Robiginitalea biformata HTCC2501: one gene and its partner. The protein of the gene in region 1 binds, or shares a complex with, the protein of each later gene. Links are inferred from orthologs where the notes say so. Each region holds a gene or a part of one and is shown in the gene's direction. Other genes may lie near its edges. The genes, in order: groL and metK.

The links.
Region 2: the proteins of groL (region 1) and metK are in contact, whole or in part, in a cryo-EM structure (PDB 8P4O), measured with the Escherichia coli proteins. The link is inferred for Robiginitalea biformata HTCC2501 from one-to-one orthologs.

The regions. Positions count from the first base shown.
Region 1 is NC_013222.1:1,242,082-1,257,201, reverse strand. Bases 4,809-7,674 are described here. They hold groL (chaperonin GroEL), read left to right. Parts: upstream 4,809-5,357; coding sequence 5,358-6,992; downstream 6,993-7,674. Other genes in these bases: RB2501_RS05520 (GAF domain-containing protein), read left to right, coding at 7,107-7,559; RB2501_RS05530 (co-chaperone GroES), read left to right, coding at 5,011-5,289; secG (preprotein translocase subunit SecG), read left to right, coding at 4,809-4,870. Outside these bases: RB2501_RS05560 (LVIVD repeat-containing protein), read right to left, coding at 1-148; tRNA (N6-isopentenyl adenosine(37)-C2)-methylthiotransferase MiaB, read left to right, coding at 301-1,746; RB2501_RS05550 (sigma 54-interacting transcriptional regulator), read left to right, coding at 1,748-3,013; RB2501_RS05545 (LptE family protein), read left to right, coding at 3,015-3,530; RB2501_RS05540 (hypothetical protein), read left to right, coding at 3,534-4,508; more of secG, read left to right, coding at 4,508-4,808; purH (bifunctional phosphoribosylaminoimidazolecarboxamide formyltransferase/IMP cyclohydrolase), read left to right, coding at 7,686-9,218; RB2501_RS05510 (rod shape-determining protein), read left to right, coding at 9,277-10,305; rod shape-determining protein MreC, read left to right, coding at 10,346-11,164; RB2501_RS05500 (hypothetical protein), read left to right, coding at 11,154-11,660; RB2501_RS05495 (peptidoglycan D,D-transpeptidase FtsI family protein), read left to right, coding at 11,718-13,586; rod shape-determining protein RodA, read left to right, coding at 13,576-14,859; RB2501_RS05485 (DNA/RNA non-specific endonuclease), read right to left, coding at 14,896-15,120.
Region 2 is NC_013222.1:3,490,102-3,505,270, reverse strand. What follows is about bases 6,139-9,053. They hold metK (methionine adenosyltransferase), read left to right. Parts: upstream 6,139-6,925; coding sequence 6,926-8,182; downstream 8,183-9,053. Other genes in these bases: thrA (bifunctional aspartate kinase/homoserine dehydrogenase I), read left to right, coding at 8,562-9,053; RB2501_RS15515 (deoxynucleoside kinase), read right to left, coding at 6,139-6,613. In the rest of the region: RB2501_RS15540 (DUF5686 and carboxypeptidase-like regulatory domain-containing protein), read left to right, coding at 1-251; RB2501_RS15535 (inorganic diphosphatase), read left to right, coding at 367-894; RB2501_RS15530 (sodium-translocating pyrophosphatase), read left to right, coding at 1,046-3,442; RB2501_RS15525 (MgtC/SapB family protein), read left to right, coding at 3,577-4,842; RB2501_RS15520 (App1 family protein), read left to right, coding at 4,844-5,845; more of RB2501_RS15515, read right to left, coding at 5,999-6,138; more of thrA, read left to right, coding at 9,054-11,966; RB2501_RS15500 (trans-sulfuration enzyme family protein), read left to right, coding at 12,018-13,196; RB2501_RS15495 (RrF2 family transcriptional regulator), read left to right, coding at 13,230-13,637; RB2501_RS15490 (phosphoadenosine phosphosulfate reductase domain-containing protein), read left to right, coding at 13,813-14,436; RB2501_RS15485 (HEPN domain-containing protein), read left to right, coding at 14,508-15,169. UniProt on the Escherichia coli protein: Catalyzes the formation of S-adenosylmethionine (AdoMet) from methionine and ATP.

The DNA.
Region 1 (15,120 bases):
AGATGTCCACCGCCGCTTCGAACTGTTCCACGGACATCGTCAGCGGGGTGGCCACCAGGTAGTCGGCGAATTCGGAATCATTGTCTTTTTCACAGGAATTCAGCAGGAGGAAGCCTGCCAGGATCAGAAGGAGGCGGGAGGTTTTCATCGGGCAATTGGTTTAAAGGGCTGTTATCCCAAAGATACGCAGGGGCGTTTCAGGTTGCGTTTTTTTAGGAAATTTTAAACGCTGCCAAATTGTCATATTCCCAAGTTCCTAGTATCTTTGCTGCCCTTCCGGTGAGAAGGAAATTCAGATGCATGGAAAAGACAATAAATGAAGCGGAACAGGGAACGGCCCTGGAAATGCGGGGCAAGGATGGGAATGCCCGCAAACTGTATATCGAGAGTTACGGCTGCCAGATGAATTTTTCGGACAGCGAAATCGTCGCGTCCATCCTGGGCCAGGAAGGATTCAATACGACCAGCCGCCTGGAGGAAGCAGACCTGATCCTGGTCAATACCTGCTCCATCCGGGAAAAGGCCGAACAAACCGTCCGCAAGCGGCTCGTCCACTTCAACGGCCTGAAAAAGAGCAACCCCGGCGTCAAGGTGGGGGTGCTCGGCTGTATGGCCGAACGGCTGAAGAGCCAGTTCCTGGAGGAGGAAAAGATCGTGGACATGGTGGTGGGCCCGGATGCCTACAAGGACCTCCCCAACCTGGTGCGGGAAGTAGACAGCGGGCAGAACGCCGTAAATGTCATCCTCTCCAAAGAGGAAACCTATGCGGATGTATCGCCGGTCCGCCTGGGCAGCAACGGGGTTACCGCCTTTGTTTCCATCACCCGGGGGTGCGACAACATGTGCACGTTCTGCGTGGTCCCGTTTACTCGCGGCCGGGAACGCAGCCGGGATCCGCAATCCATCCTCCGGGAGGTCGGGGATTTGTGGGCCAATGGCTATAAGGAGGTGACCCTGTTGGGGCAGAACGTAGACAGTTACCTCTGGTACGGAGGGGGCCTCAAAAAGGATTTTGACAAGGCGAGCCCCATGCAGCAAGCCACAGCCGTGAATTTTGCCGGGTTGCTGGAGATGGCCGCCACGGCCTACCCGGGCATGCGGTTCCGCTTTTCGACATCGAACCCCCAGGATATGACCCTGGACGTCATTGAGACGATGGCCCGCTTCGACAATATCTGCAACTATATCCACCTGCCCGTGCAAAGCGGTAGCGACCGGATCCTGAAAGCCATGAACCGTTTGCATACCCGGGAGGAATATTTCGGGCTTATCGACAATATCCGGCGGCTCATCCCGGATTGCGGCATCAGCCAGGACATGATTGCCGGCTTCCCGACGGAAACGGAGGAAGACCACCAGCAGACCCTGTCCCTGATGGACTATGTAAAATACGACTTCGGCTTCATGTTTGCCTATTCGGAGCGGCCCGGAACGCTGGCAGCCCGGAAAATGGCGGACGACGTCCCCGATGCGGTGAAGAAACGGCGACTGCGGGAAATCATCGACAAGCAGCAGGCGCACAGCCTGGAGCGCAACCAGGCGCATATCGGCCGCGTGGAGGAAGTGCTTATCGAAGGCCCCTCCCGCAAATCGGATGCCCATTGGATGGGGCGGAATACCCAGAATACCGTGGTGGTTTTCCCGAAAGAAAACTACCGGGTGGGCGAATTCGTCAATGTGCGAATCGAGGATTGCACTTCGGCCACGCTCCTGGGTACGGCAACCGGTTATTCCAATATGAACTGAAATGGAGAACGTACAAGCCATCAAACAGCGTTTTGAGCTGATCGGCAACGATGTAAAGCTCAACCGGGCCCTGGAAAAAGCGATCCAGGTTGCCCCCACGGATATCTCCGTGCTGGTCACGGGCGAAAGCGGGGTGGGAAAGGAATCCATCCCCAAGATCATCCATTCGCTCTCCCACCGCAAGCACGCCAAGTATATTGCGGTAAACTGCGGGGCCATCCCCGAAGGCACCATAGACAGCGAACTCTTCGGGCACGAGAAAGGGGCGTTTACCGGGGCCACCCAGACCCGGAGCGGCTACTTTGAAGTGGCCGACGGGGGGACGATTTTCCTGGACGAGGTAGGCGAACTGCCGCTGACCACCCAGGTGCGGCTGCTGCGGGTGTTGGAGAACGGGGAATTCCTGAAAGTGGGGTCTTCCCGGGTCCAGACCACGGACGTGCGGATTGTGGCCGCGACCAATATGAATATGCGGGAAGCCATCGAAAAGGAAAAGTTCCGCGAAGACCTGTTCTACCGGCTGAGCACCGTGGAAATCCATATCCCCGCCCTGCGCGACCGCCGGAACGACATCCACCTGCTGTTCCGGAAATTCGCCTCGGATTTCGGGCAGAAATACAAGATGCCGACCATCCGCCTGGAAGACGACGCCGTGCCCGTACTGGAGAACTACCGCTGGCCGGGAAACATCCGGCAGCTCCGGAATATCGCCGAGCAGATTTCCGTTTTGGAGAAAGACCGCTCCGTGTCGGCGGAGACGCTCCGGTCCTACCTGCCCGAATCCGGCGGGAGCCGGCTTCCGGCCGTGGTGGAACAACGGCGGCGCGAAGGCGACTTCTCCAACGAGCGGGAAATCCTCTACAAGGTACTCTTTGACATGAAGTCGGACCTGAACGACCTGAAGAAGCTCACCCTGGAAATGCTCAAACACGACAACAGTGAAAAAGTCCAGGAAGAACAGGAACAACTGATCCGCAAGATTTACGGGTCCGAGGACGGGGAGATCCTGGATGAGGAAACCGCCGTGGCCATCCTGCCCCCTGCCGGCCAGGAACCCGAGCGCACACCCCCTGCCGCCCCACCCCAGGACAAGTACCATTTTGCGGAGGAAATCGAAGAGGAAGAAACCCTATCTTTACAGGAAAAGGAAATCGAACTGATCGCAAAATCCCTGGAGCGGAACAAAGGCAAGCGCAAAGCCGCGGCTGCCGAACTGGGGATTTCCGAGCGGACCCTCTACCGCAAGATCAAGCAATACGACCTCTAGCATGAAGCGGATGAAGCAATTTGGCCTGGCCCTCCTGGCCCTGGTACTTTTGGGTTGCGGGGCCTACTCCTTTACCGGGGGGGACGTCGGCGAAGCGGAGACTTTTCAGGTGAACTATTTCCAGAATTACGCCACCCAGAGCCCCGGGTCGGTTTTCCACCCGGGCCTCGACCGGGACTACACGCTTTCCCTCCAGGACCTGATCCTCAACCAGACCAACCTGGACCTGGTAGGCTCCAATGCCGATTTGGTTTACGAGGGGGAAATCGTCGAGTACCGCGTGCAGCCCATGTCTGCCACTGCGGAGCAACGCGCTGCCCAAAACCGGCTGACGATGACCGTCAACGTGCGCTTTTTCAACCGAACCAAAGACAACGTGGACTTTGAACAGCGGTTTTCCTTCTTCTACGATTACCCGGCTGCCACCCAGCTGGCCAGCATCCGGGACGCCGCCCACCAGGAGATCTTTGAGCGGATCAACCAGGACATATTCACCCGATCCCTCGCTAACTGGTAGGAGATGCAAGTACCCGATTTCACATACCTGCTGCAGCAACCCGGGAAATTAAAAACCCCCGTCCAGACCCGGCAGCTCGAAGAAGTCCTGAAAACCTACCCCTGGTTCCAGGCGGCCCGGGCCCTCCACCTCAAGGGGCTGCGGAACCTCAACAGCTACAAATACAACCAGGCCCTGAAAGTCACGGCTGCCTGTACGGCCGACCGGGAAGTACTCTTCGATTTCATCACTTCCGAAGCCTTCCTGCAAAATGAAATTGCGGATGCGATTTCGGGCAAGACTTCCCTGTCGGATCGGGAAATCGAATCCGAGGAGGTGGCCCCTGAACCCGGAAGGGATGCCGGGATGGTGGACGAGGGGGAAGACGGGGCACTACCCCGGTCCACCGCGGAAGCCGAACAAATCCTCGACCCGAAACTCTTCCGCTCCAAAGACCCGGAGGTAGACAGGGAACTGGAGGCCGATCGGGTAGCGGCCCGTGAAAAACTGGGGATGGGCCGCCCCCTGGACTTTCACAAGGGAGAGCGCTATTCCTTCTCGGAGTGGCTGCAGATCACCAGCCTGGGGCCCGGCAAGCGCAAAGAGCCAACTACCCCCGCTGCAGGGGATGAGGACGCAGCGTCCAAAGCCCCGGGGGGTGACGCCGCGTCGCCGGCGAATCCCGACCCGAAACCGGCTGAAGACGCGTCGCGGAAACAGAAATTCGACCGGATAGACCGCTTTATCCGGGACAACCCGAAAATCGTCCCGCAGGCAGCCGCCGAAGCGGAAAAAGTAAACATTTCCCAGTCCGTTAAAATCGACAAGGAAGAGCTGATGACCGAGACCCTGGCCCGGGTTTACCTGGAACAGGGAAAGCACAAAAAAGCGATACAGGCCTACCGGATCTTAAGTTTGAAATATCCGGAAAAAAGTGGTTTCTTTGCGGACCAAATTAAAGCGGTGGAAAAACTGCGGAAAGATAAACCCAAGAAATAATGAGCACATTTTCCATATTCCTGGTCCTGATCATTATCGTCTGCCTGCTGCTGATGCTGGTGATCATGGTACAGAACCCGAAAGGCGGGGGCCTCTCCTCCTCCTTTGGCGGTGGCGGGAACCAGGTGGTTGGCGGGGTCAAGAAAACCGGCGACTTCCTGGACAAGAGTACCTGGACGCTGGCGACGGTCCTGATCGTCCTGATCCTGCTCTCCAATGTGACCCTGAAAACCAATTTCCAGGAGGCCGAATCGAGACTCCTGCAGGAAGACGGCATTGAAGCTGTACCCGAGGGGGACCTGGAGTCCATCCCCGAAGCGCCGGCCGGCGAACCTGCCAGCCCGCTCGATACGCTACAGTAAAAACACACCCGAAACTATGGGAAATGCCAGTTTGTATGACAAGCTGGCATTTTTCATTTCACAAACTGTCAGTTTTTGCCGCATGGCACAATTTCTGCCCTGTGGAAGGGCGAAACTTAAAATCTAAAAAATCGATCAATATGGCTAAAGTAAACATCAAACCACTGGCGGACCGGGTCCTTGTAGCACCCATGGAAGCCGAAACCAAGACGGCCTCGGGGATCATTATCCCGGACACGGCAAAGGAAAAACCGCAGAAAGGCAAAGTCGTTGCGGTAGGCCCGGGCACCAAGGACGAAAAAATGACCGTTTCGGTGGGCGACACCGTATTGTACGGCAAGTACTCCGGCACCGAGCTGAAATTCGACGGGGCCGACTACCTCATGATGCGCGAGAGCGATATTTTAGCAATCATATAAATTAAACACCACGGCCGGCCGGCCCGCGGGGCCGACTCCGGCTGAATCCAAAAATCAACATTCGCATTATGGCAAAAGACATAACTTTTGATATTGAAGCAAGGGACGGGCTGAAGCGCGGGGTAGACGCCCTGGCCAACGCCGTTAAAGTAACCCTCGGGCCAAAAGGCCGGAACGTAATCATCAGCAAATCCTTCGGGGCCCCGGTGGTCACCAAGGACGGGGTTACCGTAGCTAAGGAAATCGAACTGGAAGATGCCCTGGAGAACATGGGTGCCCAGATGGTCAAGGAGGTTGCCTCCAAAACCAATGACCTGGCAGGCGACGGAACCACTACTGCCACTGTCCTGGCACAATCCATCGTCAAGGAAGGCCTCAAGAACGTGGCAGCCGGCGCCAACCCCATGGACCTCAAGCGCGGTATTGACAAGGCCGTAGAGGCAATCGTCGAGAACCTTGCCAAGCAAGCCAAAAAAGTAGGCGACTCCAGCGAAAAGATCAAGCAGGTAGCCGCCATTTCCTCCAACAACGACGAGACGATCGGGGAACTGATCGCCGAGGCGTTCAACAAAGTTGGCAAGGAAGGGGTGATTACCGTTGAGGAGGCCAAAGGAACCGACACGTATGTGGACGTGGTAGAGGGAATGCAATTCGACCGCGGATACCTCTCCCCGTATTTCGTAACGGACTCCGAGAAGATGATCTCCGAGCTGGACAACCCGTACATCCTGCTCTTTGACAAGAAGATTTCCACCATGAAGGACCTGCTGCCCGTGCTGGAACCGGTAGCACAGTCCGGAAAGCCCCTGCTGATCATCGCAGAGGATGTGGATGGGGAAGCCCTGGCCACCCTGGTGGTCAACAAACTGCGCGGCAGCCTGAAGATCGCCGCTGTGAAGGCTCCCGGATTCGGCGACCGCCGCAAAGCCATGCTGGAAGATATCGCCATATTGACGGGCGGAACCGTAATCTCTGAGGAGCGCGGCTTCACCCTTGAAAACGCCAGCCTGGATATGCTCGGCACCTGCGAAAAGGTCTCCATTGACAAGGACAATACGACGATTGTCAACGGTTCCGGTTCTGCCAAGGACATCAAGGCCCGTGTCAACCAGATCAAATCGCAGATCGAGACCACTACCTCGGACTACGACCGCGAGAAACTGCAGGAACGCCTGGCCAAACTGGCCGGCGGGGTGGCCGTCCTCTACGTAGGGGCCGCTTCCGAAGTGGAGATGAAAGAGAAGAAGGACCGTGTGGACGACGCGTTGCACGCCACCCGTGCCGCCGTTGAGGAAGGCATTGTCGCCGGTGGGGGCGTTGCCCTGGTACGCGCCTTTTCGGTACTGTCCAAGGTGAAAACCGAAAACGCCGACGAAGCCACCGGGCTGCAGATTGTCGCCCGGGCCATCGAGTCCCCGCTTCGCACCATCGTGGAAAACGCCGGGGGCGAAGGCTCCGTGGTAGTTGCCAAGGTACACGAGGGGAAAGGAGACTTTGGCTACGACGCCAAGAGCGAGAAATACGTGGAAATGATGAAGGCCGGGATCATCGATCCCAAGAAGGTGACGCGTATTGCCCTGGAAAATGCCGCATCGGTTGCAGGCATGATCCTGACCACCGAATGCGCCCTGACGGACATCAAGGAGGACGCCCCTGCCGGACCGCCCATGGGCGGAGGCGGCGGCATGCCCGGCATGATGTAACCCGTTTCCGACTGAAACCATTCCCCTTTGGGAATTCACAAAAACCGGCAGCCCGATCTGCCGGTTTTTTTATACCCGATTTTGTAACTTGTCGGCCTTTAATCAGCAAGCCCAATGAACGAATCCCTATTGCAAGATGCCCTGGAAATCCTCCGGGATACAAATCAACCCCCGATAGCCCGTTTGCAAGGAGTCTGCGACCTGCTGCAGGACCGCGTCCCGCACTACGACTGGGTGGGCTTCTACTTCCGGAACGGGGACCGGCCCGAACTGAAACTGGGCCCCTATGCAGGGGACCCTACGGACCATACGATCATCCCTTTTGGCAAGGGGATTTGCGGGCAGGTAGCCCTGAGCAACGAAAATTTCGTGGTGCCGGACGTCGGCGCCCAGGACAACTATATCGCCTGCAGCATCCATGTTAAGGCGGAAATCGTCGTGCCCATCTTTGTGGACGGGGAAAATATCGGGCAGATCGATATCGATTCCCACACCCCGGACCCCTTTGGCCCGGAAGACGAAAAATTCCTGGAAACGATCTGTGCGGAAGTATCCAAGATCCTGTGAGGCCTTCGCTGGCCCCGGAGGCTTGCGCATTCTTTAAAACTTTCCCGGTTTTGTTGATAAACCGGCCGGCATGTTCAAGGCAAAGAACGTACTTTTGCTCACCTAAACCCTTATAATCCAGCACAGATGAGTACTTCCCGAAAAGCGGCTTCGGCCCTGGTCTCGGTTTTTCACAAGGACGGGCTCGAACCCGTGGTCCGCAAATTGCACGAACTCGGCATCGCCCTGTATTCCACGGGCGGCACTGAGGCATTTATCCGGAAACTGGGCATCCCCGTTACGGCTGTAGAAGATGTCACAGGCTACCCCTCCATCCTCGGCGGCCGGGTTAAAACGCTCCACCCGAAAGTCTTCGGAGGCATCCTCGGCAGGCGCGAACTCGAATCGGACAGGGAGCAACTGGAACAGTATGAGATTCCCCGGATGGACATCGTGATCGTGGACCTCTATCCATTCGAAAAAACAGTTGCCGACGGGGGCTCCCGCCAGGAGATCATCGAAAAAATCGACATCGGGGGCATCTCGCTCATCCGGGCGGCCGCCAAAAACTACAAAGACGTTCTCTGCGTGTCGGCCATGTCCGATTACGCCCCCCTGCTGGAGGTGCTCGAGGAAGGCAGCGGAACCACTACCCTGGAACAACGGCAGGCCTTTGCAGCCAACGCGTTTCAGGTTTCTTCCCATTACGATACGGCCATCTTCAATTACTTCAACCGGGAGGCGGGGAAGCAATCCCTGAAAATCAGCGTCCCGGAAGGGCGCGTTTTGCGCTATGGGGAAAACCCGCACCAACAGGGCATTTTTTACGGGGATTTCGAGGCCCTCTTTGACCAGCTGCACGGCAAGGCACTCTCCTACAACAACCTCCTGGATATCGATGCAGCGGTGAACCTGATGGAGGAATTCCGGGAAGACGACCCCACCTTTGCGATCCTGAAACACAACAACGCCTGCGGCCTGGCCACCCGGGACACGCTCAGCGATGCCTACCGGGATGCCCTGGCAGGCGACCCCGTATCCGCCTTCGGGGGCATCCTCATCTGCAACCGCCCGATGGATGCCGACACGGCCACCCAGGTCCACGAACTCTTCTGCGAAGTGGTCATCGCCCCCGCGTTTGATGCGGATGCCCTGGCCATCCTGAAAGGGAAGAAAAACCGGATCCTCCTGGTTCAGAAACCCCTGCCGCTGCCTGAAGGCCAGGTCCGCACCTGCCTGAACGGCATCCTCTACCAGGAGAAAGATTCCAAAACCGACCAGGCCGAAGACCTGGACTACGTAACCGGGAAACGCCCCACCTCCTCCGAGCTGGACGATTTGCTTTTTGCATCCCGCATCTGCAAGCATACGAAGTCCAATACAATTGTCCTGGCAAAAAACCGGCAACTCTGCGCCAGCGGAACCGGCCAGACTTCCCGCGTGGACGCCCTGAACCAGGCCATCCACAAGGCTGGCAGCTTTGGCTTTGACCTCCAGGGGGCCGTGATGGCCAGCGATGCCTTCTTCCCGTTCCCGGATTGTGTGGAAATTGCCGGGAAGGCCGGGGTAACTGCCGTGATCCAGCCGGGGGGCTCAATCAAGGACCAGTTGAGTATCGATTATTGCAACGAAAATGGAATTGCGATGGTAATGACCGGCACGCGTCATTTTAAGCATTAATTTTACTACTTTTATCGATAAAATTTGCCCGTTCGACGGGAAACCAAACAGCTAGCCAATGGGTTTTTTTGATTTCTTGACCGAGGAAATAGCCATTGACCTCGGTACCGCCAACACCCTGATCATACACGACGACAAGGTGGTGGTGGACAGCCCCTCCATCGTGGCCCGGGACCGGATTTCCGGGAAAATCATCGCAGTGGGCCGAGAGGCGAACATGATGCAGGGGAAAACCCATGAGAACATCAAGACCATCCGGCCGCTCAAGGACGGGGTTATCGCCGATTTTGACGCCTCGGAGAAGATGATCAATATGTTCATCAAGAACATCCCGGCCCTGAAGAAGAAATGGTTCCCGCCTGCCCTGCGCATGGTTATCTGTATCCCGTCGGGGATTACCGAAGTGGAGATGCGCGCCGTCAAAGAATCCGCCGAGCGGGTCAACGGCAAGGAGGTCTACCTGATCCATGAGCCCATGGCGGCTGCCATCGGGATCGGACTGGATATCATGCAGCCCAAGGGGAACATGATCGTCGACATCGGAGGGGGGACCACCGAAATTGCCGTGATTGCCCTCGGGGGGATCGTCTGCGACAAATCGGTTAAAATTGCCGGGGACGTCTTTACCAACGACATTATCTATTACATGCGGACGCAGCACAACCTCTATGTGGGGGAGAGCACGGCCGAGAACATTAAAATCCAAATCGGGTCGGCTACGGAAGACCTGCAGTCGCCCCCGGACGAGATGTCCGTACAGGGCCGCGACCTGCTGACCGGGAAACCCAAACAGGTGTCGATTTCCTACCGGGAAATCGCCAAGGCGCTCGACAAGTCGATCCTGCGTGTGGAAGACGCCGTGATGGAAACCCTGTCGCAAACCCCGCCCGAGCTGGCGGCGGATATCTACAACACCGGGATCTACCTGGCAGGTGGCGGTTCGATGCTCCGCGGGCTCGACCGGCGGCTTTCCCAGAAAACGGACCTGCCGGTCTACATTGCTGAGGACCCGCTCCGCGCCGTGGTCCGGGGCACCGGGATCGCCCTGAAAAACCTGGAGCGCTACAAGAGCATCCTCATCAAATAAAACGGGCCGGGGCCGGGCCCCGGCAGTTCAATAAAGCAGCATGCAGCGGATAATCAATTTCATCCTCCGGAACCGATCCTCCCTGCTTTACCTGTTCCTGCTGGCTGTAGCCCTTTTGCTAACCGTTCAAAACAACGCCCTGCACCGTTCCCGATACTTCAACTCGGCCAACTGGCTCACCGGGTCGGTTTACAATGCCTCCAACTCCGTGACGGATTACTTTGGGCTGGAGCAGGAGAACGACAAGCTCCTGGAGGAGAACCGCAGGTTGCGCATGCTGTTGTTCAATTCCGAAACCCGGGATTCCATGGAATTGGATACTGCCGAATTACACTATCAGGTGATGACTGCCTCCATCATCAAAAACAGCTATTCCGAGGCGAACAACTACATCACCATCGACAAGGGGCGCTCGGACAGCGTCTCCCAGGACATGGGGGTGATCACCTCCCGGGGCATCCTCGGGATTGTGGAAAAAGCCAGCAGGAACTACGCCTCGGTGCAGAGTATCCTCAACGCCAAATCGAATATCAACGCCAAGATCGCCGGGACGGATTACTTTGGCTCGCTGACCTGGGACGGCCGGGATTACCAACTCGTGCAACTCGAGGACATCCCCCGTTTGGTGCCGCTTCGCGAAGGGGATACGATTGTCACCGGGGCCATGTCGAGTATCTTCCCGGAAAACATCCCGATCGGCACCATCGAGGCATTCTCCCTGACCGAATCGCAGAGCTTTTACCAGATTGACGTCCGGCTGTTCAACGACATGACCAACCTGAAACAAGTCTACCTGATCCGCAACCGGGATCGGGATGAAATCCTCCAACTGGAATCCGACGTGGCCAATGACTTATAACTACCTGCTTACCGGTATCCGATTCATTGCGCTGGTCCTGGTCCAGGTACTGGTCTTTAACCGCATGAACCTCTTCGGGTATGTCAATCCGATGGTCTATGTCCTGTTCCTCTACTGGTACCCCGTCCGGGAAAACCGCACCACGCTCGTACTGGCCGCCTTCCTGCTGGGCTTTGCGGTAGACCTGTTCTCGGACACCATGGCCCTGCATACGATTGCCGCCCTGACAACGGCCTTCCTCCGATATCCGCTCATGCGGTTTGTTTTCGGGGTCAACATGGAATTCCAGAATTTCCGCCTTTCCAACTCCACCCGGGTACAACAATTCACGTTTTTAGCGTTATTGGTAGTGGTACACCACCTGGTATTCTTTGCGTTCGAAATTTTTAGTTTGTCGAATTTGCTGTTAATTTTGAAACGGGTGGTTCTCACGGGGCTCAGCACGTTCGTGTTCTCGGTGTTGCTGGCAACTTTGTTTGCCATCCGAAGGGAGTGATCCGAAACCTCGCTGCCACCCGCAATAGATACTAATTAATAACCGCATCCGCCGAAGATGAAGAAGCTGGTTCTGTCTTCCATCATTATCCTGATCGGGCTGACTTTTATCGGCAGGCTGTCCTATTTGCAGCTTTTCCGTTTTTCCCCGGACCAGATCCTGGAAGACCCGGCCATCAAGGTGGTATACGACTACCCGGAACGGGGCTACATCTACGACCGGAACGGCGAGCTTTTGGTGGCCAACCAGCCCGCGTATGACGTGATGGTGATCCCCCGGGAGGTGGAGCCCCTGGATACCCTGGAATTCTGCTCCCTGCTGGGAATCGACCGGGATCGGTTTGTCTCCCAGCTGGAAAAGGCCCGGGTGTACTCTCCCCGCCTGCCCTCGGTAATGGTGCCCCAGTTGTCTAAGGAGGACTATGCCGGGCTGCAGGAAAAGATGCGGAAATACAAGGGGTTCTACATCGAGAAGCGCTCCCTGAGGGACTATCGGACAAAGGCTGCGGCCAATGTACTCGGGTATATCAGCGAGGTCAACGAATGGGACCTGCAAAAGAACCCGTATTACGAACAGGGCGAACTCACGGGGCGGACCGGCATCGAGAAACAATACGAGGAAATCCTGCGCGGCCGTAAAGGCGTAAAAGTCATCCAGAAAGACCGGTTTAACCGGGAGATCGGCCCTTACAAGGACGGGGCGCTGGATACGCTGCCCCAGCCTGGTACGGAAATCCGCATTACCCTGGACAAGCAGTTGCAGGAATACGGGGAACGCCTGATGAACGGCAAGCGGGGCGGCATCGTCGCCATCGAACCCGCCACGGGCGAAGTCCTGGCCCTGATTTCCGGGCCTACCTACGACCCCGCCCTGTTGGTGGGACGGGAGCGCTCCAAGAATTACAGCGCCCTGCATTACGACACCATCTCCAAGCCTACCTGGGACCGGGCCATCCTGGCGCAACCCTCGCCCGGGTCGCCGTTTAAGACCCTCAATGCGCTGGTCGCCTTGCAGGAAGGGGTGATTTCCCCGGAAACCACCTTCCGGTGCTACAACGGCTTTTACGTGGGAAACAAGTTGCGGGGGTGCCACTGCGGGGGTGGCCTGCGGACGATGAATAGCGGCATCTACAAATCCTGCAACGCCTATTTTGCGGGGACCTTCCGGAAATTCTACGACAATTTCGAAACCACGGATGCCGCCATGGACGTCTGGGAGAAGCATATGAGGAGCTTCGGCCTCGGGGACTTTTTGGGGTACGACCTCCCCACCGGGGCGAGGGGACGGATTCCCAACAAGGAATACTACGACCGGGTGTACGGGGACGGAAGGTGGAGTTCCACCTATATCATTTCCAACTCCATCGGGCAGGGCGAGGTAGCTGCCACGCCCATCCAACTGGCCAACATGACCGCGGCCATTGCGAATCGCGGCTGGTTTTACACGCCCCATCTGATCAAGGAAGTGGGGGGGCAGTCCATCGATATCCCGAAATTCACCGAAAAACATTACACGACAATCGACCCCCAGCATTTTGAACCGGTGATCCGGGGGATGGCAGACGTCTACGAAAAAGGCACGGCCAAATGGCTGAGAATCCCGGGGGTGGACATTGCCGGGAAAACCGGGACTGTAGAGAACTACACAAAAATAGACGGGGTGCGGACCCAGCTCACCGACCACTCCATTTTCGTCGCCTTTGCCCCGGTGGACAATCCAAAAATTGCCCTGGCTGTCTACATTGAACACGGGTACTACGGGGCGCGCTATGCCGGCCACATCGCCTCCCTGCTGATCGAAAAATACCTCAAGGGCGAAATCAGCCGGACGGACCTGGAAAAACGGATGCTCGAGAAGACGCTGGAGCACGAATACGCCAAGCCGTACAGCGGGGAGGAATTTGAGATCAACGAATATGTCTGGTAGCGGGGCCCTCCGGAGGGTAGACTGGCTGACGGTGTTCCTGTTCCTGCTCCTGGTGGCCATCGGCTGGGTGAACATCTATTCCAGCACATTTAACGAAACCGAGAGCTCGATTTTCGATATGGGCCAGTTGTACGGCAAGCAAATGGTCTTTATCCTCCTCTCCCTGGGAATCATCCCCGTTATCATGGCCCTGGAGGCCAGTTTTTACGAACGGTTCTCCAGCGTATTCTATGTGGTCTCCCTGGTACTGCTCCTGGGCCTGTTCGTGTTTGGAAAAACCATTGCCGGCGCCACCTCCTGGTACAACCTGGGCTTCTTCAACCTGCAGCCTTCCGAACTCGCCAAGGCCGCCACCGCCCTGGCCCTGGCCAAATACCTGAGCGATATCCAGACGGACATCAAGCAGCGCAGGCACCAGTTGTTTGCCCTGTTGATCATCGCCATCCCGGCCCTGCTGATTATCCCGCAACCCGACCCCGGAAGCGCCCTGGTATTCTTCTCCCTCGTCTTTGTTTTGTTCCGGGAGGGCCTGCCGCTCGGCTACCTGGGCCTGGCCCTGGCAGCCATCCTCGTATTTGTCTGCACGCTCATGTTCGGCACCGTGTGGGTGGCTATCGGCCTGGCATTGCTGATCATCGGGTTCTTCATGGTGAAAAAGCCGTCTCTGAAGGTACCGGTCTTCCCGCTGGTTGGCGTCTATGCAGCCGCCATCGTCCTGTCCCTCTCCGTAAACTTCGTTTTTGAGAACGTGTTCGAACAACGGCACCGCGACCGTTTCAGCCTCTGGTTGCGCCTGGAAAAAGACCCCGACAAACTCGAGGAAATCCGAAAAACCATCGGTTACAATACGTACCAGTCCGAGAAGGCCATCGAATCCGGCGGGTTTTTCGGGAAGGGGTTCCTGGAGGGCACCCGGACCAAGGGCGATTTCGTTCCTGAACAGCACACCGATTATATTTTCACCACGGTAGGCGAGGAATGGGGCTTTATCGGCACGGCCACAGTGGTGATCCTCTTCACCATCCTGCTGTTGCGGCTGGTCTACTTGTCGGAACGACAGAAAAACCCCTTTAGCCGGATGTACGGCTACGGGGTGATCTCCATCCTGCTGATCCACTATTTTATCAATATCGGCATGGTGATCGGGGTGCTGCCAACCATCGGGATCCCCCTGCCGTTTTTCAGCTACGGGGGGTCCGGGCTCATCGGATTCACCATCCTGTTGTTTATTTTCCTCCGGCTCGACGCCAATCGGCTCAAGGAGTGGTCCTGAGTGGCCCGGGTGTTTTACGGCGTGGAAACCCCGCTGTTACCGGAATTCCCAATCTTTTGCACCCATACGCGATTCAAGGCTTTCCTGCAATTCCGGCGGGAGCCCCTGGAAGAAATCGAGTCCGGTAATCGCTTCGATGCGGTCTACCGGGACCGTAAATTTCTGCAACGGGCCCTCAAGGGGCTGATTGGGCATTAAAAAGGCGACCACAACCGGGCCGTCCGACCCCTCGCGGGCCACAATTTTATAAAAACTGCGCGG
Region 2 (15,169 bases), 2.2 Mb from region 1 along the record:
ACTGGAACCTGCGGGAAATTGTCGGGCTCCGCGGGGTCTGGGGGCAGCTTTCCGAGGCCAACCAGCTCCTCAACAGCCCGGCCAATATCCCCCTGCAGGCCCCGGATGACTCCATCTACTGGGAGTACAGCGTGGGGGTGGGCAACATCTTCAAGATCTTCCGGATCGATTTCAATTTCCGGGGGAACTACCTGGATAATCCGGATGCCCGGGCTTTCAGCGTTACCGGCGCCTTTGGCTTCCATTTCTGATTTCCGGACGGCAAACGGCTGTTTTTTCGTAGTTTTGCAGCCCGGGGCGAATCCCGGATAACCGGGTGGTGCCAACCGCCGGTGCGGGAGCCGCCACCGCCTACAATCTCTGCCTATGACAAACAATGATGAGGTTACTTTTGACGTACTGATCGAAATCCCCAAAGGGAGCCGGAATAAGTACGAATACGATTTTACCCTGAACAAAATCCGCTTTGACCGCACGCTTTTTTCTTCCATGATGTACCCCGGGGATTACGGGTTTGTGCCCGAGACGCTGGCGCTGGACCAGGACCCCCTGGATGTATTGGTGCTGACCACGGAACCCGCCTACCCGATGGTGGTCATGAAGGTGCGCCCTATCGGGGTGTTCCACATGACGGACGAAAAAGGGCCGGACGAGAAGCTGATCTGCGTGCCCCTGAACGACCCGATCTGGAGCCTGAAGGGGGATATCAGCGATTTGAATCCCCACCGGCTGAAGGAAATCGAGCATTTTTTCCAGGTTTACAAGGATCTCGAGGAGAAGAAAGTGGATACCGGTGGCTGGGGCAATGCGGAAGAAGCCCGGGAAATCTACCGCAGTTGCGTCCGGCGCTATGAGGACAGCGAATACAAAACCATCCGGAAATTCATGATCTGACCGACGGCCCTGCGCACCGCAAAGCCCTTAATCCCGCATGGTTAAGGGCTTTTTTTATTGTCCGGTATTTTACTACATTTGCTCGCGCTTAAAATGTTAAAAAAAGTGCAACACTTTCAGATTACATTAACGAAACTATACTGACTACATTATGGAACAAATCGTGAAATTCTTACCAGCCTTCGGCGTCCTGGGGCTGCTCTTTGTCCTGGTGAAGAACGCCTGGGTATCCAAGCAGGAAGAAGGGGATGCCAAAATGGCCCGGATTGCCAAAAATATTGCCGACGGGGCCATGTCATTCCTGAAGGCGGAGTACAAAATCCTTTCGATTTTTGTCGCTGCCGTGGCGGTTCTGCTATTCTTTAAGGGGCAGAATGAAGCCGGTTCCAACGGCATGGTTGCCGTGTCCTTTATCGTCGGGGCCATTTGCTCCGCCCTTGCCGGGTTTATCGGGATGAAGGTTGCCACCAAGGCGAATGTACGCACCACGCATGCCGCCCGGACCTCCCTTGGGAAAGCCCTGGAAGTAGCTTTTGCAGGCGGATCCGTCATGGGGATGGGTGTCGTCGGGCTCGGCGTACTGGGCCTGAGCGGTTTGTTTATGATCTACAGTGCCCAGGGTTGGGGGATCGATGAGGTCCTTAACGTCCTCTCAGGATTCTCCCTCGGGGCTTCTTCCATTGCCCTGTTTGCCCGTGTGGGCGGGGGTATCTACACCAAGGCCGCCGATGTGGGGGCCGACCTGGTCGGGAAGGTGGAAGCCGGCATCCCGGAAGACCACCCGCTGAACCCCGCTACCATCGCCGACAACGTGGGCGATAACGTGGGGGACGTTGCCGGGATGGGGGCCGACCTGTTCGAGTCCTATGTGGGCTCCATCATCGGTACCATGGTACTGGGGGCTTCTTTTGTGGTCCTCCCGGAGTTCCAGGGGGCATTTAACGGCCTGGGGGCCGTTTACCTGCCGCTGGCACTGGCCGGTGCCGGAATCGTCATGTCCATTATCGGGACCTTCTTTGTCCGTGTGAAGGACGGCGGTTCCCCGCACAAGGCCCTGAACATCGGGGAATTCGGATCGGCAGCCCTGATGCTGGTGGTTTCCTATTTCCTGATTGGCGCCATGCTTCCGGAAACATGGACTGAAGGCGGTCGGGAGTTTACTTCCATGGGCGTCTTTTTGGCGACAATCGCCGGCCTGGTGGCCGGTTTGCTGGTCGGGAAGGTCACCGAATACTACACGGGAACCGGGACCAAGCCGGTGAACGCCATCGTGCGGCAGTCCGAGACCGGGTCCGCCACGAATATCATCGCCGGCCTGGGCGTGGGGATGATGTCCACGGCTATCCCGATTTTACTGATCGCTGCCGCAATCCTGGTATCCCACTACTTTGCCGGGCTTTACGGGATTGCCATCGCAGCCGTTGGGATGCTGGCGAACACCGGGATCCAGTTGGCCGTTGACGCATATGGCCCGATTTCCGATAATGCCGGGGGGATTGCCGAAATGGCTGAACTGCCCGGGGAAGTGCGGGAGCGCACCGACAAACTGGACGCCGTGGGGAATACCACAGCTGCCATTGGAAAAGGATTTGCGATTGCCTCTGCCGCCCTTACGGCCCTGGCCCTTTTTGCCGCGTTCATGAAAACGGCAAAAGTCACCGCGATCGACGTTTCCCAGCCGGATATCATGGCAGGTCTCCTGGTGGGCGCCATGCTGCCCTTTGTGTTCTCGGCCCTGTCGATGAATGCCGTGGGGCGTGCCGCCATGTCGATGATCGAAGAGGTCCGCCGGCAGTTCCGGGATATCCCCGAGTTGAAGGCCGCCCTTGCCGTCATGCGCAAGTACGATGCGGATATCTCCAAGGCCTCTGCGGCCGACCGGAAGATATTTGACGAAGCCGACGGGAAGGCGGAATACGAGAAATGCGTGGAAATTTCTACCAAGGCCTCTATTAAAGAGATGGTACTTCCCGGGCTGCTGGCCATTGCTGTACCTGTCGCGATTGGCTTTATCGGGGGTGCGGAAATGCTCGGAGGCCTGCTTGCAGGGGTTACTTCCGCAGGCGTATTGATGGCCATCTTCCAATCCAATGCCGGGGGTGCCTGGGACAATGCCAAAAAGATGATCGAAGAGCAGGGCCGCAAAGGCACGGATGCCCACAAGGCAGCCGTGGTTGGGGATACCGTCGGGGATCCGTTCAAGGATACCTCGGGACCCTCCCTGAACATCCTGTTGAAGCTGATCTCTGTGGTGGCGCTGGTTATCGCCCCGAGTATCGCGCTGTCCTCGGACGGTCTGGCGGCTTATTCGGAAGGCAGCGAAGTCCAGAAGCAACTGCAGGTGCAGATGGATGAGAATGAGGACGGCACCGTTACGGCCTACGTGACTACCACCACCAGTGTAGACGGGGAAAAGACTGTTGAGGAGGTGACTTTCACCGGGACGGAGGAAGATGTAAAAGTCAGCCTGGAAAACTACACCGAGGCTGAAGCTTCAGTTGAAGTCCAAAAAGACGTGAAAAAAGTGAAAAAGGTGGTGGAGGAATAAAATGACCTCCTGGGTCTTAAACCCTTTACCTGAAGAACGAACCCCGGCCGCAAGCCGGGGTTTTTTTGTGGCAGGCCCCGAATAATCCGGATCGCGTTTGCCCGTCAAGGCCAGCTGTGCTATCTTCATGGGCCATGGAGTACGAAGACCTGATCAACCTGGGCATTGCATTCGGACTGGGGATGCTCACCGGCTTGCAGCGGCAGCACGCCGACTCAAAGATGGCCGGGGTGCGTACTTTTACATTGATTGCCATGCTCGGGGTGCTGTCCGGAATGCTCAGCCGGGTGTATGACAGTCCGCTGATCATGCCGGCATTCGGCCTGGTGCTCGGGGGGTTGCTGATTACCGCGAACGTGATCAAGAACGGCCGCTCGGACACCCCGGACATCGGGCAGACCACGGAGGTGGCCGCCCTGCTGATGTTTGCCATCGGGGCCTACCTGGTCATGGGCGAACGGATGATCGCGGTGGTTACCGGGGGTGCCTTGGCAATTCTGCTCTACCTCAAGGACAAACTCCACGACTTTATCGAAGACCTGCAGGAAAAAGACCTGGCGGCCATCATGACATTTGCGGGGATTTCCCTGGTCATCCTGCCGTTGTTGCCCAACGAAACCTTCGGCCCCCTGGATGTGCTCAACCCGCGCAGCATTTGGCTGATGGTTACCCTGATTGTGGGCATCAGTGTGGTGGGATATTTTATCTACAAATTCATGGGTGCCAGGGCAGGCACCATCTCCGGGGGCATCCTGGGGGGGCTGATCAGCAGTACGGCCACTACGGTGAGTTATGCCCGGAAAACCAAGGAATCCGGCGCGGTACACATCATGGCGGCTTTTGTCATCGTGGCCGCTTCCGCGGTTGCCGTGATCCGAGTGCTGGTGGAAGTGGGGGTGGTTATCCCGCAACACCTGCCCGCAATGATCCTCCCATTACTGGCCGAATTCCTGGTGCTCGTCGGAATCTGCGTCTGGATTTACCTGCGCATGAACCGGGACGATTCCGTGGAGTCCGTCCCGGAACCTAAAAATCCGGCCCAGTTCAAAAGCGCCCTGATATTTGGCCTGCTCTACGGCCTGATCCTGTTGGCAGTGGCATTTATCAAGCAGGAGTACGGGAACGAAGCCCTGTACGGCCTGGCGGTCATTAGCGGGCTCACGGACGTGGACGCCATTACGCTCTCCCTTTCGCAGCTTATGCGGCAGGATCGCCTGGAAATCTCCACGGGCTGGAAACTCATTTTGCTGGCATCCCTCTCCAACCTGGCTTTCAAGGGGGCCATGGCGGCCGTGCTGGGTACCCGGAAGCTGGGGCGTTGGATCGGTATCTCCTTTGGGTTGGGGATAGGGGCCGGCCTGCTGATTATCTGGCTCTGGCCGCAAAACTGGCATCTCTGATATGGGTTGGCTGGGGAGGAAAGACCCGCTGCAGATCGTGGCTTTCCAAAGCTACGGCACGAAAAACCGCCTGTATATCCGCGGACGGGCACTGGAGGATGAGACCATCGACCTGGCTCAGAAGGGGATCGTCAAACTCCTGCTGAACAGCTGGAAACGCTTTGAGACCGATGAAATCCGGCATACGCCATTGACCATCCGGCTCCCCGACGACCGCTGCTTTGAGGTGGAAACGGGTTCCGACGGGTATTATCTGCTGGACGAGCAGGTAGACGGACTCGGAAAACTGGTGAACCGGGAGGGCTGGGTACACTTTGAGATTTCGTTCCGCACCGAAAAGCTCTCCCGCCCGGTCCTGGGGGAAAACCGGTTTCCCGGGGCGCTGATGATCCCAGCCGTGGGCGCCCAATACGGGGTGATCACCGACATCGACGACACGATCCTGCACACCGGGGTAACGTCCTACCTGAAGTGGCAGGTTATTGCCAATACGCTATTCAAAGGGGTGGAAAGGCGCCTGCCGCTAAAGGGAGCCCCGGAACTCTACCACCGGCTGCACCGGGGTCGCGACGGCCAGAGTGCGAATCCCGTTTTTTATGTAAGCCACAGCCCCTGGAACCTGTATCGCTACCTGGAATTCTTCCTCAGCAATAACCGATTTCCAAAAGGTCCCATCCTCTTGCGGAGTATGGCCAGTTTCTGGAAGCGGAAGAAACAGGACGTGCCCCAGAAGCGGCACGAGATCGAGAATATTTTTAAAACCTACCCGGACATGCCGTTTATCCTGATAGGGGACAGCGGGGAGCGGGATGCGGATATCTACCTGGCCATTGCCCGGCAGTTTCCGGGGCGGGTACTGGCCATCTACCTGCGCAGTGTGCGGCACACCAAAAGGATGCAGCGCGTCCGGGACCTGATTGCCGAAAACACGCATATTCCCATATTACTGGTGGACCAGTCCGAGGAGGTGATCCGCCATGGGGAGTCGATCGGCATTATTTAGAAAATGTACCCCGGCAAGCAGCGCGGCCAGCGGGAAGTTACGTCTTGCAAAACGCCCGGCGGCAAGTCCCGTCTTGCGGAACGACCAACGCGTAGTTACGCCTTGTGAAAGGGCCTGCGGGCAGATCCGGGCTCGTCGGGGGGGGGGGCGGAACTAGAACAACCCGTGGATTTCCGCATCGATGCGGTTGATGACCTCCCCGAGGTGTTCCGGGTTGTCCACAAAGTTCAGTTTGTCGACATCGATAATCAGCAACTTGCCTTTTTCATAGCTGTGTACCCAGGCCTCGTAGCGTTCGTTGAGCCGGCTGAGGTAGTCGATGGAAATGGAATTTTCGTATTCCCGCCCCCGGTTGTGGATCTGGTTGACCAGGTTCGGGATGGAACTGCGCAGGTAGATCATCAGGTCCGGCGGCATCACCAGGGTTTCCATCAGTTCGAATAAACTCGTGTAATTCTGGAAATCCCGGTTGGTCATCAGCCCCATCGCATGCAGGTTCGGGGCAAAAATATGGGCGTCCTCGTAGATGGTCCGGTCCTGGATGACGTCCTTCCCGCTTTCGCGGATTCGCAGAATTTGCCGGTACCGGCTGTTGAGGAAGTAGATTTGCAGGTTGAAACTCCACCGCTCCATCTGGGTGTAAAAATCATCCAGGTAGGGGTTGTCCACCACATCTTCAAAATGCGCATCCCACTGATAGTGTTTGGAAAGCAATTTGGTTAGGGTGGTTTTCCCTGCGCCGATGTTGCCGGCAACCGCAATATGCATACGTTTGTTCTTTCGGTTGGTAACGTCTGAAAAGGGCACACAATATACGAAGTATCGCCGGACCCTGAAAGGATGGGGACGCGAATTCGGGGTGCTAAAAACCCGCTCCCGCCGGGTTTCAGATTCCGGCCAATTCATTACCTTTGCGCCATTGTTTTCCAGAGGACAGATTTGACTGATTGCAACCTCTGATCCGGAATTGAGCCGGACCACCAAAAATGCTAAAGCAGTTTGCTCCGCTCTCAGGGCGACAGTCAATGCGCTTTTTGCATCCCCGCGATCCGTCGGCTGTCTCGCATTAAAAACGCGCACATGCCGTATTTATTCACATCCGAATCCGTAAGCGAGGGACATCCCGATAAGGTCGCCGACCAGATCAGCGATGCGCTCCTCGATAATTTCCTCGCCTTTGACGCCGAGAGCAAGGTTGCCTGCGAAACCCTGGTGACCACCGGGCAGGTGGTCCTGGCCGGAGAGGTCAGGAGCCATACCTACGTAGACCTGCAACAGATTACCCGGGAGGTGATCAACGACATCGGCTATACCAAAGGCGCCTACCAGTTCAGCGGGGATTCCTGCGGGGTGATTTCCCTTATCCACGAGCAATCCCAGGAAATCAACCAGGGGGTGGACCGGGGGGATAAAAAACTTCAGGGTGCCGGGGACCAGGGCATGATGTTCGGGTATGCCACCCGGGAGACCGACAATTATATGCCCCTGGCGCTGGACATCGCCAACCGGATCCTTCAGGAGCTCGCCGCGCTTCGCCGGGAATCCGATGCGATTCCGTATCTGCGCCCGGACGCCAAGGCACAGGTAACCATCGAATACTCCGATGACGACCAGCCGCAGCGTATCGATACGATTGTCATCTCCACCCAGCACGACCCGTTTGACCCGGACGACGCCGCAATGCTGGCCCGGATCAAGAAGGACCTGCTGCAAATACTGATTCCCCGGGTAGTGGCCGGCCTGCCAGAACGGTTGCGGGGCCTGTTCGACGAGCGGATCAAATACCATATCAACCCGACGGGTAAATTTGTTATCGGCGGACCCCACGGGGATACGGGCCTCACGGGCCGTAAGATCATCGTGGATACCTACGGGGGCAAAGGTGCCCACGGAGGCGGTGCCTTCAGCGGCAAGGACCCGAGCAAGGTAGACCGAAGTGCGGCTTATGCTGCCCGCCATGCGGCCAAAAACCTGGTGGCAGCCGGGGTGGCCGACGAGATCCTCGTACAGGTGAGCTATGCCATTGGGGTGGTGGAGCCAACCTCCATCAACGTAACGACCTACGGCACCTCCAGGGTTAATCTCACCGACGGGCAGATCGGGGCGAAAGTTGCCGAACTGTTCGATATGCGGCCCTTTGCCATTGAGGAAAGGCTGAAGCTGCGAAACCCCATCTACCTGGAGACCGCCGCCTACGGACACATGGGCAAAGAACCCCGCGTGGTTACCAAGGTGTTTGAATCCCCGTACAACGGGCGGGTGACCAAGGAGGTGGAACTCTTTACCTGGGAGAAGCTGGACGCCGTGGACGCGGTCAGGGAAGCCTTTGGCCTGTAGCCGGTGGTGTTGGCCCGGGCCAAAGGCATCGGGCTGGGACAAAAAGCTTTGCCTATTAAATTATTCGGCCCGAAATTGGGAATTTCCCTTATGGCATCCCTATATTTGCCGAGACGTTCACATATATACTGACTCGTTATCAAGAAAGGTGGAGGGACTAGACCCAGTGAAGCCTTGGCAACCCTTCGCACAATCGAAGAAGGTGCTACATTCTAACCCGGACCGGGATCGGGGCCAGCTGGCTGCCGCGGTGCGGGGCAGATAACAACCGGGCGCTGCCCCGCTTCCATTTTCTTTTTAACGCCGACATTTAAAGCAATCCGTATTCCGGATGGGTGCCCAACGGACGCCCCGGACGGAACGGCCTTCAAATAAAACCATGGAAGCATCGCCATTGCAACATATCCAGTTAAACGCCTTTACCACCGAAAAAGGCGTTACCCAGCAGATCGAGCTGTCGTACCAGCTCTTCGGGAGGAAACTCCACACGGCCCCCGTTGTGCTGGTAAACCACGCCCTCACGGGAAATTCCAACGTCGCCGGGCCGGACGGCTGGTGGACGTCCCTGGTGGGCCCGGGCAAGTGCATCGACACGGAGACTTACACGGTACTCTGTTTTAATGTTCCCGGAAACGGCTATGACGGTTTCCTGATAGAGAATTACAAGGATTTTATCGCCGGGGACATTGCGCGCATCTTCCTCCTGGGTCTGGAATACCTCGGCATCCACAAGCTCTTTGCCCTGATTGGCGGCTCCCTGGGGGGCGGGATTGCCTGGGAGATGGCAGCTCTGCGCCCGGATTTGGCAACCCACCTGATCCCGGTGGCTTCCGACTGGAAGTCGACAGACTGGCTCATCGCCAATTGCCAGATACAGGAGCAATTCCTGGTAAATTCCTCCCAACCCGTACACGATGCGCGGATGCACGCCATGCTCTGTTACCGGACCCCCGAGTCGTTTAAGCAGCGTTTTCGCCGGAGTACAAACGAGGAGTCCCGGTTGTTCAACGTCGAAAGCTGGCTGCTCCACCACGGCAAGAAGCTGCAGGAACGTTTTCAGCTGGCGGCTTACAAGCTCACCAACCAGCTCCTGAAGACCATCGATATTACAAGGGGCGGGGAAGAGGCCTTCCAGCGGCTCCAGCAAAGCGCCACGCATATCCATATCATCGGGGTGGATTCCGATTTGTTTTTTACGGCTGCCGAAAACAAGGAGACCTATAAACAGCTCGCCCAGGTCAATTCCAATGTCACCTACGGGGAAATCCATTCCGTGCACGGGCACGATGCCTTCCTGATAGAATTCGACCAGATGGAACAGCTGCTGCAGGACGTTTTCGGTGGCACCGGACAGCGTCCCCTGAAGGTGCTGAAGTTCGGCGGGAAATCCCTGGCCAACGGCGAGGGCATTGACCGCGTCCTGGATATCATTTCGGCACGCGTAGCGGAAAAGGAACGCGTAGCGGTGGTGTTGTCCGCACGGGAAAAGGCCACGGACCAGCTCGAAGAACTGCTGGAACTGGCCGCGGACGGGAAGGATTACAGCGAGGCTTTCAGCCGTTTCGAAAACTATCAGCGGCACACGTTCTCCAATGTCGGTCTGGGGGATTCCTTTGAAGCGATTGCGAGGCTGCTGGAAGGGGTACGCCTGCTGGGCGATTACAGCCCGAAGATCAAAGACCAGGTCCTGGCCCAGGGAGAGTTGCTGTCTGCCCGGCTGATAACCAAGCTGTTGATCGGCAGGGGCCTGAACGCCGTACTCGTAGATGCGCGTGAGCTGATCCGTACGGACTCGGGCTTCGGGAACGCCCAGGTACTGGACGAAGTATCCCGGGAAAACGTCAACCGCTTTTTCTCCGGGCTCCAGGCAGACACCGTGGCCGTCGTCACGGGGTTCATCGCATCCAACGCCCTGGGGGAGACCACCACGCTGGGCCGCAATGGGAGCAATTACACGGCTTCCCTGCTGGCCAACTACCTGAACGCTGCCGAATTGCAGAATTACACCCATGTCAACGGCATCTACACGGCGAACCCGGACCTGGTCCCCGGCGCCCGGCGCATCGAACAGCTTTCCTATTCGGAGGCCAACGAACTGGCCAATTTCGGGGCGACGATCCTCCATGCCAAAACCATTATTCCGCTCCTGGAGAAGAATATCCCGTTGCGCATCCTAAATACCTTTGACGGGGACGGGGAGGGTACGCTGATCAGCGCCCGGTCCAGCCGGGACGGTATCCGCTCCCTTTCGGTCATCGAGCACGAGGCCCTGATCCACCTGGAGGGACGGGGGCTGCTCGGCAAGGTCGGCGTGGATGCCCGGATTTTCAAGGCGCTCGGACAGAGCGGGATCAATGTGGGGATTATCTCCCAGGGTTCCTCGGAACGGGGTATCGGTCTGGTGGTACGGGCGGATGCGGCGCAGCGCGCCAAGGCAGCGCTCGAAGCGGAGTTCGAGGAGGATTTTCGCAACCAGGACATCACCCGGATCCACATGACTTCGGACGTCTCGGTCATTTCTATCGTGGGGCAGGACCTGAGCACCTTCCACAAACCGTATAACGCGCTGATCCGCAACCAGGTGATCCCCTTGTTGTTCAACAATACAGTGACCGGCAAGAACGTCAGCCTGGTGGTCCGCAAAGCCGATACGCTCAAGGCGCTGAACGTGATGCACGGACAGATTTTCGGGATCAGCAAGAAGATCAACCTGGCGGTGTTCGGCGTGGGGACGGTTGGCAGCACGCTGATGCACCAGCTCCTCGCCTCGGCAGACAAGATCGAGGCGCGCAAAGGCATCCGCCTGAATGTCTTTGCGGTGGCCAACTCCACCCGGCTGTTGCTCGACGAGGCAGGCGTGGGAGCGGACTGGAGTTCCCGCTTGTCCAGCGCCCCGGAGGGTTACCAGCTTACGGAGCTGTTCGACTACGCCCGGTCGCACCACCTGGAGAACCTGGTTGCCGTGGACAATACGGCCAGCGAGGATTTTGTGGCCCGGTATTTCGATTTTGTGGAGAACGGGTTCGACCTGGTTTCCTCCAACAAGGTCGCCAATACGCTGGGATACGATTTCTACAGCCTCCTGAGGGAGGAACTCGAATCCCATCAGAAGCAGTACCTGTACGAAACAAATGTCGGGGCCGGCCTGCCGCTGATCGACACCATACAGCTCCTGCATCTGTCCGGGGAGAACATTACGCGTATCCGCGGGGTGTTTTCCGGGTCGCTCAGTTATATTTTTAATACCTTTTCCCGGGGAGGAACCTCGTTTTCTGCCTGCGTTCAGGCAGCTTTGGACAAAGGATTTACCGAGCCGGACCCCCGGGAAGACCTCTCGGGCAACGATGTGGGGCGCAAACTCCTTATCCTCGCCCGCGAACTCGACCTGCAGAACGAATTCGGGGATGTATCCATCGAAAACCTGATTCCCAAAGAACTGCGGGGCGGGACCCGGGAGGAATTCCTGGAATCCCTGTCCCAACTCGATGATCACTTCGGGGCCATCCGCGACCGGCAGGAGGCGGGCCATGTACTTCGCTATGTGGGCGACCTGTCCGGCGACTTGCAGCAGGACAAGGGCAACCTGGAAGTGAAGCTGGTATCCGTGCCCGCCGACAGCCCGCTCGGCCAGGTAAAGGATGCGGATTCCCTGATAGAGATTTACACGGAATCCTACGGGAAACGACCCCTGGTGATCCAGGGGGCGGGTGCCGGTGCAGCCGTTACCGCCCGGGGCGTTTTCGGGGACATTCTTCGCATTGCCGAGAAGGGATTTGCAGATTAAAAAACACAGCGGCGCGGGAGCCCCGCCATGAAACCAAAAGAACACCAGGTCATGAAAAAGAGACATCAGCCAGAGACGGAAGCCATCCGTACGCAGATCAACCGGACGGAGTTCCTCGAACACTCCGCACCGCTTTACCTGTCTTCCAGCTTTGTATTTGAGGACGCCGAAGATATGCGGGCGTCTTTTGCCGAGGAAAAGGAGCGGACCATTTACTCCCGCTACTCAAACCCGAATACCTCCGAATGGATTGAGAAAGTTTGCAAGATGGAAGGGGCCGAAGACGGTTTTGCCTTTGCGTCCGGGATGGCCGCGGTATTTTCCACCTTTGCCGCCTTGCTCAACAGCGGCGACCACGTAGTGTCTTCCCGTTCCGTTTTCGGGTCTACCCACACGCTGTTTACGCAGGTTTTCCCCAAGTGGAATATCAGCCATTCCTACTTCCGCTACGACCGTCTGGAGGAGGCCGAGGCGCTCATCCGCCCGGAAACGCGGATCCTCTATGCGGAATCGCCTACGAATCCCGGAGTGGATGTGCTGGACCTGGAGGCCCTCGGGCAACTGGCCCGTAAGCACAACCTGCTGCTTGTCATCGACAATTGTTTTGCCACGCCGTACCTCCAGCAGCCCATCCGGTTCGGGGCCGACCTGGTCATTCATTCCGGAACCAAGCTCATGGACGGTCAGGGGCGTGTGCTGGCGGGGATTACCGTGGGCAGCAGGGAACTGATAGACCGGGTATACAGGTTTTCCCGGATTACCGGCCCGGCGCTCTCACCGTTCAATGCCTGGCTCCTGTCCAAGAGCATGGAAACCCTTGCGGTACGGGTAGACCGCCATTGCGAGAATGCGCTGAAAATCGCCGAGTTCCTCTCGTCCCACCCCAAGGTGAACTGGGTGAAATACCCTTTTCTAAAGACCCACCCGCAATATGAACTGGCCAAGAAGCAAATGAAAGCAGGGGGGTGCGTAGTCGCCTTTGAGGTGCAGGGGGGCGTCGATGGCGGTAGGACATTCTTTGACCAGATCGAACTGCTTTCGCTATCCGCCAACCTGGGGGATACCCGCAGCATCGTCACCCACCCGGCTTCCACCACCCACAGCAAACTGAGCCCGGAAGACCGCCTGGAATCCGGGATAACCGACGGGATGGTGCGAATATCCGTGGGCCTGGAACACCCGGATGATATCTGCGCCGACCTGGGGCAGGCCCTGGATGCCGTAAAATAGGGGAAGTAGGTCTATTTTGCCTATCTTGGTACTATGCTATCCAAGAAAACGAAATACGGGCTCAAGGCGCTCACCTACCTGGCTGCGCAGAAAGACAGGGAACCCGTTCAGATTGCCGAAATCGCCCGGCACGAGAATATTTCCCAGAAGTTCCTCGAAAGCATCCTCCTGACGCTTCGCAAAAACGGATTCCTGGGGTCCAAAAAGGGGAAGGGCGGAGGCTACTACCTGATTAAGGACCCGGGTGAAATCCGGATGACCAGCGTCATGCGGGTACTGGAAGGACCCATCGCCATGGTACCCTGCGTCAGCCTGAATTTTTATGAACCCTGCGATGATTGCCCGGACGAATCTGCCTGCTCGGTCCATAAGCTGATGCTCATGGTGCGCGACAGCGCCCTGGCCGTATACCGGAACCATACGCTGGCCGATTTTGTGTAGACCCGGGGAGTCGCTATGCCCGGGGTTGTCAATTTGGCAACATCCCCCCGAAAATTTTAAAAATCTATTAAAACTATAGGGTAATCATACATTTTATCAAATTTTAACGTTGAGGTTTGGAAAAGAAGTGTAGTTTTGAAATCAAATAGTCTAGTAAGTCAATAGATTTAATACTATGGTTATCTCCGAATCTCAGGTCCGACACCTGAACCAGCAACTGAAAGGCATTCCGCCGGAAGAAATTATTTCCTGGGCCCTGGACCGGGCAAAACGGCCGGTACTCACCACGAATTTCAGGCCGTATGAGGTCGCCATCCTGCATGCCGTAACGGACATCGACCGACGCGTTCCGGTAATTTGGTGCGACACGGGCTACAATACCCCGCAAACCTACCGGCATGCCGAAGAACTCATTGTCAAACTCCAACTCGATATCCGGCTCTACGTTCCCAAACAGACGGCGGCCCATCGGGATGCCATTATGGGTATCCCCGATATCGAGGACCCCCGCCACGAATTGTTTACCGAACAGGTGAAGTTGGAACCCTTCCGGCGCGCCATGTCGGAACACCGCCCGGACGTGTGGTTCACGAACCTGAGGAAGGGGCAGACGGCACACCGGGACACCCTGGATATCCTGAGCCTGAGCAAGGACGGGATCCTCAAGGTAAGCCCGTTCTATTACTGGAACGACTCGCAGCTGGACGTCTACCTGGCATCCCGAGACCTGCCGAACGAGCATACGTATTTTGACCCGACCAAGGTGCTCGAGAATCGGGAGTGCGGCCTGCACACCTGATTTTGCCTGTTCGTTCCTGCCCGGAAAGAATGCGTCTAATAAACTATAAAATCCATAGGAATAATAGATATATGAAAAGCTTTCGCACAGAATTGGAGAACCCGGTGGTTGAGAAGGATATTGTTGAACTGGAACGGAAGATCCGGCAGTTCCGCGAGGGCGAGCTCAATGAGGAGAAGTTCCGAAGCCTCCGGCTGGCCCGCGGCGTTTACGGCCAACGGCAACCCGGGGTGCAGATGGTACGGATCAAACTTCCCTACGGAAAAGTGACTGCGCGGCAACTGCACCGCATTGCCGATGTTTCCGACACCTATTCTACCGGGATCCTCCATATTACCACACGACAGGACATCCAGATCCACTATGTGGACCTGGACCGAACCCCCGAACTGTGGGCGGAACTCGAAAGGGATGCCGTCACGCTTCGGGAAGCATGCGGGAATACGGTCCGCAATGTAACGGCCAGTGAGACCGCGGGGATCGACCCCGGGGAACCTTTCGACGTATCCCCCTATGCGCAGGCGCTTTTCGAATATTTCCTGAGGAACCCGGTAGGGCAGGAGATGGGTCGGAAATTCAAGGTGTCTTTTTCCGCATCGGATGCGGACACCGGGCTTTCCTATATGCACGATCTCGGGTTTATCGCCCGGGTGGAAGCCGGCCGGCGGGGATTCAAAGTCCTGGTTGGGGGCGGCCTGGGTGCCCAGCCGCGCCATGCGGACGTGCTGTACGA